Regions from separate parts of the Mesorhizobium sp. B2-5-3 genome, predicted to be linked through region 1. Evidence: riboswitches for the same ligand, from Rfam matches in the RefSeq annotation. Region 1 holds a riboswitch; the other holds the start of a gene.
What was found. A riboswitch is a leader RNA that binds a small molecule or an ion and turns the genes downstream of it on or off. The one in region 1 is predicted to bind cobalamin.
Positions count from the first base shown of each region.

Region 2: linked by a shared signal. The riboswitch ahead of bluB (5,6-dimethylbenzimidazole synthase) and the one ahead of FJ867_RS11540 (CbtB domain-containing protein) in region 1 are both predicted to bind cobalamin.

Region 1 is NZ_VFUS01000004.1:250,873-258,693, reverse strand. Features, by position in the region: gene FJ867_RS11575 (creatininase family protein) at 1-127, shown strand, start outside; gene FJ867_RS11570 (tyrosine phosphatase family protein) at 130-639, opposite strand; gene cobD (threonine-phosphate decarboxylase CobD) at 636-1,682, opposite strand; gene cbiB (adenosylcobinamide-phosphate synthase CbiB) at 1,681-2,649, shown strand; gene cobO (cob(I)yrinic acid a,c-diamide adenosyltransferase) at 2,982-3,596, opposite strand; gene cobU (bifunctional adenosylcobinamide kinase/adenosylcobinamide-phosphate guanylyltransferase) at 3,598-4,113, opposite strand; gene FJ867_RS11545 (CbtA family protein) at 4,106-4,903, opposite strand; gene FJ867_RS11540 (CbtB domain-containing protein) at 4,919-5,098, opposite strand; cobalamin riboswitch at 5,134-5,330, opposite strand; gene FJ867_RS11535 (aromatic ring-hydroxylating dioxygenase subunit alpha) at 5,465-6,634, shown strand; gene FJ867_RS11530 (MFS transporter) at 6,638-7,821, opposite strand, start outside.
Region 2 is NZ_VFUS01000008.1:36,048-43,868, forward strand. Features, by position in the region: gene dxs (1-deoxy-D-xylulose-5-phosphate synthase) at 1-578, opposite strand, end outside; gene FJ867_RS19540 (pirin family protein) at 656-1,576, opposite strand; gene FJ867_RS19545 (DUF2277 domain-containing protein) at 1,617-1,883, opposite strand; gene FJ867_RS19550 (exodeoxyribonuclease VII small subunit) at 1,982-2,233, opposite strand; gene FJ867_RS19555 (histone deacetylase family protein) at 2,237-3,163, opposite strand; cobalamin riboswitch at 3,285-3,465, shown strand; gene bluB (5,6-dimethylbenzimidazole synthase) at 3,514-4,266, shown strand; gene FJ867_RS19565 (TetR/AcrR family transcriptional regulator) at 4,312-4,917, opposite strand; gene FJ867_RS19570 (MFS transporter) at 5,038-6,261, shown strand; gene ribB (3,4-dihydroxy-2-butanone-4-phosphate synthase) at 6,312-7,412, opposite strand; gene aroC (chorismate synthase) at 7,513-7,821, opposite strand, start outside.

The sequences.
Region 1 (7,821 bases):
CGTGGTCGGCGACGCCAGCATTGCCACGGCTGAAAAAGGTCGGCTGACAGCGGAACATCAGGCTGATGGTTTTGTCAGCCTGCTTAGGGATGTACGCAAGGCGAAGCTCGCCGATTGGCTGAAGTAGCCCTACATATCGATCTTCAGTTCGAACGGTGTGCCTTCAAAGGCATCGGCGCCGCGCCCGATCGCTTCGATTGCCGCGATCATGCGGCCGCCTCGACCAAGCAGCGCGTCGGCCACCGCGATCAGCCGCGGATTTGGCGTCGCCGAAGGCGACAGCGTCCGCAACGTCCGGGCCAGCTCGGCCTCGTCGCGTTTCGGCGCCAGCGCGGCAGCGATGATATAGGCGGAGGCCGTCGAGCGGCTGATGCCGGCATAGCAATGCACGACCATCGGCCTCGCCCGGTCCCAGCGGCGCGCGAAATCGAGCAGATTGCGCACATGCTCCTCGCCCGGCATGGTCATGCCATCCTGCGCCACCGCGATGTCGTGCATGACCAGGTGCAGATGATTTTCCCTCATGATCGAGGCCGGGCGGAGCACATCGGTGCCGGCGGCCAACAGCGACAGCAGCCGCTCGGCGCCGGTCCTCGCCACCGTTTCCTCGACCTTTGCCAGCGAGCAGACATGAATCATGGTTTGATACCTTCCGCTCCATCCTCGCGCCGGGCCGCCCATTCGGCAAGGGCGGATTCGAGCCGCAGCCACTCCTCCTCGTTCCCCGGCAGGCCTGCCCGCAGGACGTGCGGGCGGTCGGTGAAATGGCGAAGCAGGATGCCGCGCTCGCCAAGCACAGAAAACAAGCCGGCGGCATCCGGCAGGCTGAAATAGCGGAACAATGTGGTGCCGCCCGCGACAGGCACGCCGAAACGACCGAACAGTCCGTCGAGCCGAGCCGATGCCTCCGCCAGCGACGCGCGCATCGCGTCCTGCCAGCCGATATCGGCAAGTGCGCGAATGCCATATTCCAGCGCCGGGCCGGCGACAGCCCAAGGTCCGAATTGCGTTTCCAGCCGCTGGGCCGTCGGCGCATCGGCAAGCGCAAATCCAAGCCGCAGGCCGGCCAGCCCGAAAAACTTGCCGAAAGAGCGCAGCACGACGATGCCGCCCTGGCCGACATAGCCGGCAAGGCTGTGTTCGCGCGGGCCGACATCCATGAACGCCTCGTCGACGACCAGCAGCCCGCCCTTGGCGCGCAAACCGGCGGCCAGCGCCAGCAGCCGGTCGCGCTCGACGATGCGCCCATCCGGGTTGTTCGGATTGACCACGATGGCCAGGTCGGCATCCGCCAGATCAGCGAAATCGCTGACTTCGGTCACCTCGTGCCCCGTGATTGCCGCCGCGCGGGCATGTTCGGCATAAGTCGGCCCCAGCACGAGCGCCCTGCCCGGTGCGATGAGCGAAGCCACGCGTGGCAGCAGGATCTGCGTACCGGGCGCAGCGACGACATTGGCTGGCGAGGGCGCACCATAGCTAATGGCCGCGATCGCCGTCAGCTCACGCGCCCGCCCCGCTTCCGGCAATCGCGACAGCGAGGTGGCGGGCAGCTCGAAAAGCGGGTAGGAGTGCGGATTGATTCCGGTCGAGAGGTCGACGAAAGGCTGGGGGGCGTTGGGGAAAAGCGCCCTTGCCCGGCCGAGACTTCCACCATGGTCCACCGCTCCTTCAAGAAGCTTCATGTCAGTCCTGATCGCTTTCCTGTCATTGGCCATCGAATCCGCGCTGGGCTACCCCGACTGGCTGTTTCGCGCCATCGGCCATCCCGTGACGTGGTTTGGCAGGCTGATATCCTTTCTCGATCGCAGGCTCAACCGCGCCACTGATCCCGACGCACTGCGTCGCCAACGTGGTGTCCAGGCGCTTCTGGTCATCGTGCTGGTGCCGGCGCTAATTGGCCTGTGCGTGCAGATCCTGCTCTGGTTCATTCCCCTGGGACTGTTCATCACCGCCCTTCTGGCAACATCGTTCCTGTCGCAGCGGAGCCTTTATGAGCATGTCGAGGCCGTCGCCGATGCGCTCGACTCGGGCGGCCTCGACATGGGCCGCGCCGCCGTCTCGCGCATCGTCGGCCGCGATCCCGAAACCCTCGACAGGGCCGGCGTCTGCCGCGCGGCGATCGAGAGCCTGGCCGAGAATTTTTCCGACGGCATCGTTGCCCCCGCCTTCTGGACGGGCGTCGGCGGCCTCGCCGGCGGCGCCGCCTACAAGGCCGCCAACACCGCCGATTCGATGATCGGCCATCGCACGCCGCGCCACGAAGCATTCGGCAGGGCAGCCGCACGCTTCGACGATTGGATCAACCTGCCGGCGTCGCGGCTGACGGCGTTGCTCATCACCTTGGCGGCTTTCCTGGTGAAAGGCGCCGACGCGAAAGCCGCATGGCAGGCGGTGCGGCGCGACGCGAAAAAGCACCGCTCGCCCAATGCCGGCTGGCCGGAGGCGGCGATGGCCGGCGCACTTGGCCTGGCGCTCGCCGGGCCGCGCAGCTATGGCGGCGTAACGGTCGACGACGCGTTCATGGGCGAAGGCGGCCGGCGCGAAGCCGACAGCATCGACATAAGGCGGGCGCTGAAACTCTACCGCGTCGCCGACTGCCTGTTGATCGCGCTGTTCGGCGTGGTTTCGGCGATCGTCATTCTGGCATGATCTCACCCCCCCCGTGAGTTCTCTCCCGAAGGGGAGGAAGGGAGCCGGGCTGCAACAGGTTCGCGCCTTTCCTCTCCCCCGTCGATCGGGGGAGAGGTGGCTCGGCGAGCCGAGACGGAGTGGGGGTCGACGAGCTCGGCAGTCGCGTTTCTCGCACCCGCCGGGTTGCGCCTGCCTGTCTGCGGACCGCGCGTTCGATAACCGCCTTCCCCCAATCCGTCGCTGCTTCGCAGCGCCACCTTTCCCCCCTCCGGAGGGAAAGGAAGTGAGCCCTGCTGGAAGCGTTTGGCGACCAGACTTGAATGCTCATCCACAAAAGGGGACAACAGCTCTCAAAACTCCACCCCCTGCTGCGCCTTCACGCCCGCCGCGAAATGGTGCTTGGTCAGCCCCATCTCGGTCACCAGGTCGGCCGCCTCGACCAGCGCCGGCTTGGCGTTGCGACCGGTGACGACGACATGCAGGCCCTCGCGGCGCGCTTTCAGCGCGACAACCACCTTGTCCAGATCGAGATACTCGTAGCGCAGCGCGATGTTGAGTTCGTCGAGCACGACGAGACTGATCGACGGATCGGCCATCAGCTCCAGCGCCTTGGCCCAGGCGGCCTCGGCCGCCGCGATGTCGCGCTTCAGATCCTGTGTCTCCCAGGTGAACCCCTCGCCCATCGCGTGCCACACGACGCGGTCGCCGAAGGCGGCGAAGGCCTCCTTCTCACCCGTATGCCATTTGCCCTTGATGAACTGGACGACGCCGACGCGCTTGTCATAGCCGAGCATGCGCAACGCCAGGCCAAAGGCAGCCGTGGTCTTGCCTTTGCCGGGACCGGTGTTGACGATCAGCAGCCCCTTTTCGACCGTCTTGCTCGCCACCTCGGCGTCTTGGACCGCCTTGCGCTTGGCCATCTTGGCGCGGTGGCGCTCTTCGTCCTTTTCGTCGATGTCGGTCATGTCACTTCACCTTGAGCGGCAGCCCCGCCACCATCAAAAGCACGGTCTCGGCAATCGCCGCGACCTGCTGGTTGAGCCGGCCGGCGGCGTCGCGGAACCGGCGCCCCAGCGCATTGTCGGGCACGATGCCTTGCCCGACCTCGTTGGATACCACGAACCAGGGTCCGCGCGGCCGCGACAGCATGTCAGCCAGCCGCCGACATTCGGCCTCTACATCATGATCGGCCAGCATGTGATTGGTCAGCCAGAGCGTCAGGCAGTCGACAAGGACCGGCTGGTCCTCCGGTAGGGCCTCGAGTGCACCGACAAGGCCAAGCGGTGCATCGATGGTCGTCCAGCCCTCGCCGCGCCGCGACCGGTGCAACGCGATGCGCTGCCGCATCTCGTCGTCATAGGCTTGCGCCGTGGCGATGTAGGTCCATGGCGAAGGCAAGGCCGTCATCAGCGTTTCGGCGTGCGCGCTCTTGCCGGAGCGCGCACCGCCGATGATGAAGGTCAGTCTTCCGCGATCAGGCAAAGCTGTCGCGCAGGCTCGTCGCGCTGCCGGTGAAGCGTCCGCGCACCACGCCGACGACAGCGCCGAGCACGAGCCAGAACACCAGATTGGTCACGGTTACCGCCACCACGAACTGATGGTGCAGGCCTTCCGGAATCGGCGTCTCGAAACTGTCCGGCTGCGGCGCGCCGACAATATGCGGCGCGACGATCAACACCACGCCCAGAATCGCCAGCGGCAGTGATTTGCGGAAGGCGATCAGGGCAAGGCCGATCGCCGTCGCCGCCACCGTCGCCGTCCACCAGATCTGGCGTGGCAGAAGCTCGGCGGCAGGCATGGCCGGCAGTTCCGGCGGCAGGCCGAGGCCCGGCGCCAGCGTGAACACGGCAAAGCCGGCCAGTCCCCAGAACACGCCCTGGCGCAAGTTGCCGATGCCGCCGGCGAATTCCGAAACCGCGACCAGGACCAGCGCGAAGCCGATGCCGGTGACGATGTTGGCAAGCACGCTGAAGGCGAAGCGCTCGAAGCCGTCGGCCGGCGCCCAGCCTTCCTCTTCAGCCGGAACAGCTTCAGCGGCTGCCGGCGCGGCGGAGCTCATGGCATTGCCCGCCGGGGCGGCAGAGTTCATGGCGTTGTTGTCGGTCGGGGCCGGTGCGGTATGGTCGTGGTGGTGGCCGCCGCCGGCCTGTTCGTAGACTTCCGCCTTCAGGATCAACGGCACGGTGGCATAGGCCTGCATGCAGGCGAGAACGACACCGGCCACGAGCCCTGCGATCGCCGCGATGAACACGACGTTGCGAAACAGGTTCATGATGTCAAATCCCTATCAGTGGCAGGGAAACGCCATCGAGTGGCGATAGTCGTGCGCGGCATTGTGGACCGCGTCGATATGCGAGAAACCGACAAAGCCTACGACGAAAACGCCGAGCAGCGCCGCGAGCGCGAGCTGCAGGAGGCGCGACTGCGAGGAGATGGAGGCGCCGAGGGAGACGGAAGCGGTATTCATGTCTTGTCCTTTCACCCTCCACCCGAGGGCATCGAAGTCAGTTTCCTGTCGCCGGCAGGTCTCCTGGCTCGCGGATCAGCGCCCTTCCCCACCTTCCCGAAGAAAATCTTCAGTGGCATATGGAGAGGACTACCGCACACAGTTGCGGGGGCAGCCACGGCATTGGGCAACAAATCTGCCCGCACCGCATTCCCTCTTGGCTCCAATCGGAACCGACGACGAAGGTGACTATAGGGAAAATCGCCGCATCCGGCAAACCAAATTCCGACGGCGACAAGCGCTTTAGCGCCGTCCGGCCGCTTGCTCCGCTGCAATTGACAATTTCCGTGGCCGGGTGTCGGCTGCCATCCTCACAGGAGGCCAGCCATGCAGCCCGTCCAGAGCCAGCACGCCCCCTATAACGGCCTCACCCGGGCCGAGCCGACATTGCCGTCCTCGGCCTATTGGGATGCGGCGGCCTACCAGCGCGACCTCGACGCCATCTGGTACAGGAACTGGCTGCTCGTCTGCCGTGAAGCTGATCTCGCCCAACCGCTGGCTTTCCGCACCTTCCGTGTCGGCAGCCAGGAGATCGTCGTGCTGCGTGACGATACCGGCGAACTGCGCGCCTTCCACAACACCTGCCGGCATCGCGGATCGCAGCTTTGCCAGGAACGCGAGGGGCGGCTGAAGGCGCGGCTGATCACCTGCCCCTACCACGCATGGTCCTATTCGCTGCGCGGCGAGCTCGTGCGCGTGCCATCGAAAACGCTGCCCGAAGGTTTCGACAAGGCGGACCATCCGCTCTATCGCGTCGCGCTGTCGGTCTGGCGCGGCTTCGTCTTCGTCAATCTCGCGGAAGATGCCGCCGGCTCGGCGCACTCATCCTTCGACCCGGCCTCCGGCGATCTCGGCAACTGGCCGCTGGAATCGCTGGTATCGGGCCATGTGCTGCGCAAGGTGATGAACTGCAACTGGAAGATCTTCTGGGAAAACTTCAACGAATGCCTGCATTGCCCCGGCGTCCACAAGGACCTGTCGCGGCTGGTGCCGATCTACGGCCGCGGCCTGATGGGCCGGCATGACGACCCCGAATGGACCCGCCATGCCGACAATGACGCGCCGGAATTTTCCGGCAGGCTGCGGGCGGGTGCCGAAACATGGTCACGTGACGGCCGGGCGCATGGGCCGGTCTTTTCGGGCCTGACGCCGGCCGAGCGCGCCGCCGGCCAGACCTACGCCACCAGCCTGCCCTCGATGTTCATCGTCGGCCACGTCGACTATGTCAGGTCCGTACGGCTGGTGCCGCTTGGCCCCGAGCAGACCGAATTGACCGCCGAATGGCTGTTCGCGCCCGACGCGCTCGCCGCCACCGACATCGACAACATCGTCGGATTCGGCACCCAGGTGCTGGAGGAGGATGCCGCGATCTGCGAGGTCAACCAGAAAGGGCTGCGCTCTATGCGCCATAAGGCCGGCGTGCTGATGCCGGAGGAGTACGACCTCCACCGCTTCCACGATTGGGTACGCGAACGACATGCTGCGCTTGTGCCGTAAGCTTCACAGCGACTTCGGCAGATACCGCCAGGTGACATAACCGCAGACCGCCGCAAGCAGGCCGAGCGTGACGAAAACCGAGCCCAGTCCGAAAAAGGCCAGCACCACCGAGTAGACCAGCGGCGGCGTCAGTTCGGAAAAGTCGAGATAAGTGCGGTAGACCGCAGCCATCTGCGCCCGCTCATAAGAGCGGACCGAGCGCATGAAGGCGGTCGAGCCCAGCGCGTCGAGCGCGATGGTGAAGAAGGCGCCGCACAGCAGGAAGGCGCCGGTGACGAGCGGCGCGCTTTCGCCGACGGCACCCGCCGCCAGCAGCACCACCGACATGGCGAAATAGGCAAAAGTCATGGTCCTGCGGCCGCCGAAGCGCTTGCCGGCCTTGCCCCAGAAAATCGCCATGAACAAAAGCGCGTTGCCTGCCGAAACCAGAATGCCGCCGGCAAGTTCGCCCTCACCGGTGATGACCATGAACAGCGGGCCATAGACGAAAAATGTCGTCCAGAAGCAGGAGCGGCCGAAGGCGATCAGCCAGGCCAGCCTCAGCCTCGGCTGCGCGACGAAGCGGCCGATATTGGCTAGCGGGTTGACCGGGCGCGTCTTGCCCGGCCGGATCGAGGGATTGTCGCCGAGCCGGTAGGTCCAGAACAACGCCAGCAGGGCCAAGGCGAATACGGCGCCCGCGCCATGCGCGGCATAGATGCCGAAGCGTGTGTAGAGAAAGATGCCGAGCGTCGGCCCACCCGTCCAGGCAAACATCGACCACGCCATGCGCAGCGATTCGGCCTGCATGAAATCGGTCTTGCGGATGTGGTCCATGATGTAGAGGTTGAGCGTGATCGACAGCGCGCTGGCGCCCATGACACGGCACAGCATGCCGGCCAATTGCCCGGCGCGCGTATGCGTGACGAAGAACAGCGAGCCGATCGCCAGCAGGCAGGCGCCCGCCGTGTAGACCCAGCGCCGTGCGAAGCGCTGGATCAGCATCGGCATGAACAGGGTCACCGACAGGCCGAGCATCGCCACTATGGTGTAGAGGATCGAGACGATCTGCTCGTTGTGGAGGATCTCGTATGCCTGTATCGGGATGACGCTCGACACCGTGGCGCGAGCGAAGGATTCGACCGCGTAGAGCGAGGCGAAGGTGCGGGCATCCGCGGCCTTGAGGGCCGGTAGCCAGATCGGATGGC
Region 2 (7,821 bases), on a different contig from region 1:
TCGATCGACATGTCGTTGTCGTTGAGGATGACGATCAAGCGGGCATCGAGCGCGCCGGCGTTGTTCATCGCCTCGTAGGCCATGCCGGCCGACATGGCGCCGTCGCCGATGACAGCGATGACATTGTTGCGGCCGCCGGCAAGATCGCGGGCCGCCGCCATGCCGAGGCCGGCCGATATCGACGTCGAGGAGTGGGCGGCGCCAAACGGATCGTATTCGCTCTCGGTGCGGCGGGTGAAGCCGGAGAGGCCGCCCTCCTGCCGCAGGGTGCGGATGCGATCGCGGCGCCCGGTCAGGATCTTGTGCGGATAGGCCTGGTGGCCGACATCCCAGATCAACCGGTCATCGGGGGTATTGAAGACATAGTGCAGCGCCACGGTCAGTTCGACCACGCCAAGCCCGGCGCCGAGATGACCGCCGGTGCTCGACACCGCGTCGATCAGTTCGAGGCGAAGCTCTGATGCCAGTTGCGGCAATTCGCTTTCGGAAAGCGTGCGCAGCTCGGCCGGGATACGGACCTTGTCGAGAAGCGGCGTATGCGGCGTTGCGTTCACGGGTAGGCCCAAGCTTCTGTTCATGCGCGGGATAGGCCGCCGGCAGGCGAAAGTAAATGCCTGCCAAATGACGCGAAAGGCACGCCCCGTCGTCGACTTCCTCAGCCTTCCGGCAGTGGAATGAACTCTTCCTCATCGCCGGGAACGATGTCGAAGCGGCCGGTCTTCCATTCTTGCTTGGCCTGTTCGATGCGCTCCTTGGAGGACGAGACAAAATTCCACCAGATGTAGCGCTTCGAGCCCAGCGAGGCACCGCCGAAAAGCATGAAATGGGCACCAGCCTGTGAGGATACGACGATCTCGTCGCCGGGTCGGAACACCAGAAGCCGTTCCGCCGGAAACACGTCGCCGGAAATCGAGACCTCGCCTTCCAGCGTATAGATGGCGCGTTCTTCCGCGTCGGCAGGGATTTTCACGCTGGCGCCGGGCGCCAGCCTGAGGTCGGCGTAGAGCGTCTCGGAATCGGCCCGCACCGGGGAACGCAGCCCCTGGAAATCGCCTATGACGATGCGGCCACTGACGCCTTCCGCGTCGATGTCGGGAAGCCGCGCGACAGCGGTGTTTTCGAAAACCGGCGCCACTTCCTCCTTGCCGTCCGGCAGCGCCAACCATGTCTGCAGCCCCGAGATCGACATCGGCGCGCCGCGCAGTTCTTCCGGCGTGCGCTCCGAATGGACGATGCCGCGGCCGGCGGTCATCAGGTTCACGTCACCCGGCTCGATCACCATCTCGGTGCCGAGCGAATCGCGATGCCTGATCCTGCCGTCGAACAGGTAGGTGACCGTCGACAGGCCGATATGAGGATGCGGCCGGACATCGAGCGCCTGACCGGCACGAAGGATGGCCGGGCCCATGCGGTCGAAGAAGATGAAGGGACCGACCAGCCGCCTTTTGGCGGTCGGCAAGGCGCGGCGAACCTGAAAACCGCCAATGTCCTTGGCGTTCGGAATGACCATCAATTCGATTTGGTCGCTGGCAAAGGCATCGCCGGCTTCAGGGTCCTTCCCGGGAAAGAAGCTCATGAACTCTCCTTGTCAGCGGCCGATGGCTGCTTTGGCCAGATCAGGCAAAGCGGATCGCCGCCTTCGCCCGCAGCTTGGCCGCAACCTCCTCGCGATTGCGCGGATGCTGGTTGGTTTCAAGCGAATCGAGAAGCTCGCGCGCCGACGCCGCGATGGCCTCGACGGCATGGTCGAATGCGTGCTGGTTCTGCTTCGAAGGCCGCGTCGTTCCGCTCAGCTTGCGAACGAATTGAAGGGCTGCATCGCGCACCTCGTCGTTGGTCGCCGGCGGATCAAAATTGAACAGGGTCTTGATGTTTCTGCACATCGCTTCCGTATCTCCTCTTGTCCTGGAGCCGTTTCAATCGGGACGCGTTCTATCCTCAATCATGATCGTGTCAAAAACCAGAGAGACGGCTGCGTGCCTCAATCCGCGTCCAGCGGCTCCGTCCCGACCGGCTTGCCGTCGCGGGACAGCCTGATCTTCTCCACCTTGTCCTCGGCCGCCTTGAGCAGCCGGTCGCAATGCACCTTCAGCGCCTCGCCGCGCTCGTAGATCCTGATCGACTGGTCGAGCGGCACATCGCCACGCTCCAGATCATCGACGATCTTCTCCAGCGCGTCGAGAGCCTGTTCGAAGCTCATCGCCTTGACGTCTTCGTTGGTTTCACCAGCCATCATTCATCCTTTCATCAGTCGCCCGACATGGGCGGCGACCGAAAATGCCAATCCTTGCAGATCGTAGCCGCCCTCGAGCAGGCTGACGAGCCGGTTGCCGCTGTGGCGCGCCGCGCGCTGCATGAGTTGGCCGGTCGCCCAGTCGAAATCATCCTCGGTCAGGTTGATCTCGGCCAGCGGGTCGCGATGATGCGCATCGAAGCCGGCCGAAATAATGATCAGGTCGGGTGCAAAATTGTCGAGCGAGGGCAGCACGCGCGACAGGAAGGCATCGCGGAACGCCTCGCTGCCGGTCTGCGGCGCAAGCGGCGCGTTGACGATGTTGCCGGCGCCGGTTTCGTTCTTTGCTCCGGTGCCGGGGTAGAGCGGCATCTGGTGCGTCGAGCAATAAAGCACGGACGGATCGTCCCAGAAAACATCCTGCGTGCCGTTGCCGTGATGCACGTCCCAGTCGACGATGGCGACGCGTTCGATATCGTGTTTGCGCTGTGCATAACGTGCGGCGATGGCCGCCGTGTTGAACAGGCAGAAGCCCATCGCCGTCGCTTTCTCCGCATGATGGCCGGGCGGCCGGGCGGCGACGAAAACGTTGTCTGCCCTGCCGGCAAAGACGTCGTCGACGGCGGCGTTGGCGGCTCCGATCGCGGTGATCGCCGCTTGCCAGCTCTTCGGGCTGGCCGTTGTGTCAGCATCGATGCGGGCGATGCCCGTATCGGGAATGGCGGCGCGTACCCGCTCGACGAAATCCTCGGGATGCGCGTAGAGAATGGTGGCCTCATCGCCTTCCGGCGCCTCGAGGCGGTCGAGCGCGGCAAAAGCCTCGTCGTCGAGCACGCGCTCAATGGCGCGCAAGCGGTCCGGCCGCTCCGGATGGCCGGGTGGCGTGATGTGCTCGAGGAAGATCGGATGGGTGTAGAGACGAGTGGCCATGCTCCCTATCTAGTGCCCTGGCGCGGCGATGGCCATGCGTTGCGGCCTGATGGTTGGGGAAAATCGCGCTTGCGTCCGTTCGCGTCGCCGCGGGGATTGGCGGCGCAGGGGCTTCGTCGTAAAGTCCCGGCCACTGCCTGGTGCCCGCCGCGAGCGGGAGAATCGGGAACACGGTTTGATACCGTGGCGTGCCCAACGCTGTAAGGGGGACCGCGCCGGTAAATGCCACTGTCGATGACGGGAAGGCGCCGGATGCGGGTTGATCCCGAGCCAGAAGACCGGCCTGGCAGGCATCGTCATCCGCATGGTCAGGCGGACGGCAGTTGATTGCAATCGCAAGGGGACAAGCGATGCCGGACAATATGACCATCCCCGTGGGTGACGGATTCGACCAGATGGCGCGCGATGCGGTCTACCGCGCCATGTTCACGCGGCGCGATGTCCGCAGCCATTTTACATCAGAGGCCGTCGACGACGAGGTCTTGGCGCGGCTGCTGCTTGCCGCCCATCACGCGCCATCGGTCGGCTTCATGCAGCCATGGAATTTCATCGTCATTCGTGGCACCGAACGACGGGAACAGGTGCGCGACCTGTTCCTCGCGGCGCGCGAGCAGGAATTGCCGGCGATCGAGGAAGAGCGGCGGGCGCTCTACCGCAAGCTCAAGCTGGAAGGCATCTGCGAAAGCGCGCTCAATATCTGTATCACCTGCGACCGCCGACGCTCACAGGGTTCGCCGCTGGGACGCTGGCACAATCCCGAGATGGATCTCTACAGCACGGTCTGCGCGGTGCAGAATTTCTGGCTGGCGGCGCGCGCCGAAGGCGTCGGCGTTGGCTGGGTCAGCATTATCGAGGCGCAGGCGTTGAAAGGCCTTCTGTCGATTCCCGAGCACGTGACGCCGGTGGCCTATCTCTGTGTCGGCCGTGTCTCGGAGTTCGCGCCGAAACCGGACCTCGAAACACATGGCTGGGGGCGGCGGCTGCCGCTGCCCGAGCTGATCATGAGCGAGACGTTTTGCGGACAGGGCGAAGTTCCGCTCAAATCAACGATCGCACGCCTCAAGGCGGCAACATGCGAAACGTCTGACAAACCCTTGATTTGATTGCCGATACGGCATGCGCAGCGCGCTGCCGGCGGCCTGCCGTCGTCAGGCGGCTCCGGCATCCTTCCTCAACAATCCTTCGAGCAGTTGCTTGAATGCCGCCACCACGGTCTTCGACGTCGCTTCCGGGTCGTTCGAATTGGCGATCCGCTGCGCCGCCTGGCTGCTCGCCCCGTTGATCAGCCGTGCCGCGGTCTCGGGGTCTACGCCCGGGACAACCACCCCGCCGCCCTGCAGCGTCGTCAGGTGATCGGTCATCGACGCGACGCAGGCATTGGCGTTCGGCCATTGCGCGGGATCCCCCAGCACGGCCGGACCGTCCCGAAACATGATGCGCTGGATTTCCGGCTCCAGCGCCATTTCGATGTAGCTCGTGCATTCGTCGACGAAGCTTTGCCAGCGGGTCGGTGCTTTCGCTGCAACCTCATTCACCCGTGCCGCCATCTCGGCGTCTATCTCGGCGATAACCGCCTGCAAAAGCCCCTTCTTGTCCCCGAAATGATGATAGAGCGCACCGCGCGTCAGCCCTGCCGATGCGGTGAAATCATCCATCGATGCCTCGGCATAACCGATCGTTCCGAACGCATGCCGGGCCGCGGCAATCAATTTGGCGCGCGTTTCGGCGATCATTTCCCTGCGGGGCTTGTGCATCTCTTCTGGCCTTATCTACATACGTCACGTATGCCAATTGACATACGCGACGTATGATCTATTTAGTATTCATACGCATCGTATGTAATTTCCGAATCGCCTTTTGTCGAGGAACGGACCATGCAGAACCCCTATTCCGAGATTTTTCGAGCCCCTGGCGCCAAGGGCTTTGCCGCTGCAGGCTTCATGGCGCGCCTGCCGATCGCCATGGCGCCGATCGGCATCGTGGCGATGCTGTCGCAGACGCGTGGCGAATACTGGCTGGCGGGTGCCGTCTCGGCGACATTCGCGCTGGCCAACGCTTTCCTGGCGCCGCAGATCTCCAGGCTGGTCGACCGCCTCGGCCAGACATGGATCGTCGTGCCCACCACCATCATCTCCGTGCTGGCATTCCTGCTGCTGATTGCGTCGGCCAACCAGGATTGGCCGGTATGGACAATGTTCGTGTCGGCGCTGCTGGCAGCGGCCATGCCCAGCATGCCGGCAATGGTGCGCGCGCGCTGGACCGAGCTTTTTCGCGGCCGGCCGGAGATGAACACCGCCTTCGCCTTCGAATCGGCGGCCGACGAACTGGTCTATATCGCCGGCGCGTCGCTGTCGGTGGGCCTCAGTGCGGCGCTGTTTCCGGAAGCAGGCATGCTGGCGAGCACGTTGTTTCTCGCTTTGGGCTCGATAGCATTCATCCTGCAGCGATCGACGGAGCCGAAAGTGCGGCCGGTGGACCATGGTTCGACTGGCTCGGCAATCCGCCTGCGGCCGGTACAGATCATCACCTTCGCCCTGATCTTCATCGGCGCGACCTTCGCGACGACGGAAGTGAGCACGGTGGCGATCACCAAGGAGTTCGGCCAAGCCGGTGCCGCAAGCCTGGTGATCGGCGTCTATGCGCTGGGATCGTTCGTGTTGGGCATCGTGGTCGGCGCGCTCAACCTCAAGACGCCGCTACAGCGCCAGCTGACCGTCGCGGTCGCCATCATCGCAGTCAGCACGATTTTGCCGCTCACTGCCGACAGCGTGCCGATTTTGGCGCTGACCGTCTTCATCAGCGGCGTGGCGATCTCGCCGACTTTCATCACGGCATTCGGCCTGATCGAACGGCATGTGCCGGAAGCGATGCTGACCGAGGGCATTACCTGGGTGACAACGGGAATCGGCATCGGCATGGCGCTGGGCTCTTTCGCCGCCGGCGCGGTGGTGGATGCGTTCGGCGCCCAGAACGGGTTCTGGGTCTCGGTGGTCGCGGGCGGCATCGCGCTGGTCACGGTGCTGCTCGGCCAGCGCAGTCTTGCCACTCACAAATGCGAGTTGGATGGGTGTGAAGCGGCCGTCGCTGCCGCGGAATGAACCATGACGCGTCCGGTTCAGCGGATCGGACGCTATTGCCGCCGTCGAATCTAGAGAATCTCGGTCTTGGCGATGTGGATGCCAAAACCTTCGAGGCCGACATAGTGGCGCTCGCGCGAGGCGATCAAATTGATCGAGGAAATGCCGAGATCCTTCAGGATCTGAGCACCGAGCCCGATCTCGCGCCATTCATTCTCGCGGCGGCGCGCCTCTTCGTGGTCCTCCCCGTCGCCGCTCGCCGGCCGGTTGCGCTCCTGGTGGGCGACACCGACCGAGCCCTCGCGCAGATAGACGATGACGCCGCGCTTGCGCTCGCCCATCGCCTTCATGATGGCGTCCAGCCGGTGGCTGGTGCCGAAGACGTCGGTCACCACGTCCTCGGAGTGCAGACGCACAGGCACCTCTTCCCCATCGCGGATGTCGCCGAAGACGACGGCGACATGATGCATGGAATCCCAGGGCAGCGTGTAGGTGAAGACTTGCGCCTTGCCGCCGAGCGTGTCGATCTCGGAGCATGCCACGCGTTCGACCAGTGTTTCCTTGCGTTGCCGATAGGCGATGAGGTCGGCGACCGAGACCTGCTTGAGGCCGTGCTCCTCGGCAAAAGCCGCGACCTGCGGGCCGCGCTTGACGGTGCCGTCATCATTGACCAGTTCCGAGATCACGCCGATCGGCGGCAGGCCGGCGAGCTTGCACAGATCGACGGCCGCCTCGGTATGGCCCGAACGCATAAGCACGCCGCCTTCGCGCGCGATGAGCGGGAAGATGTGGCCGGGGCGGACGAAATCGGAGGCGCCGACATTGCCGTTGGCGAGATTGCGCACGGTCAGCGTGCGGTCGTCAGCTGAAATGCCAGTCGTGGTGCCGTGCTTGAAATCGACGCTAACCGTGAAGGCGGTGGTGTGCGCCGAATCATTGTCGGCGACCATCGGCGCAAGGTTGAGGCGCTTGGCCTCCTCGCGCGGCATCGGCGTGCAGACGATGCCCGAAGTGTTGCGCACGATGAAGGCCATCTTTTCCGGCGTGCAATGGACGGCGGCGACGATCAGGTCGCCCTCGTTCTCGCGCCCGTCATCATCCATGACGACGACGATCTCGCCGCGCTCGAAGGCCCGGATTGCTTCGACGATCTTCTTCTGGTCGTAAGACATGGAATGCTCGCTTCGCTCGCAAGGGAGTAGGGGAATAGGGCGGTAAGGCGGTAGGGGAAAGGAAAAATTGCTCGTCTCGCGGGCAGCTTAACATACTGCCCTACTGCCCTACTGCCCTACTGCCTTCCTTGCCTGTCTGTCCTCGGTGCCGCAGATAATGGTCGGCGATTGCGCAGGCAACCATCGCCTCGCCGATCGGTACGGCGCGAATGCCCACACACGGATCATGGCGACCCTTGGTCATCACTTCGACGTCGTTGCCGTCCTTGTCGATCGACTTCCGGGGCGTCAGGATTGAAGACGTCGGCTTGACGGCGAAGCGGGCGATGATCGCCTGGCCGGTCGAGATGCCGCCAAGGATGCCGCCGGCATTGTTGGACAGGAACACCGGCTGGCCGTCATTGCCGAT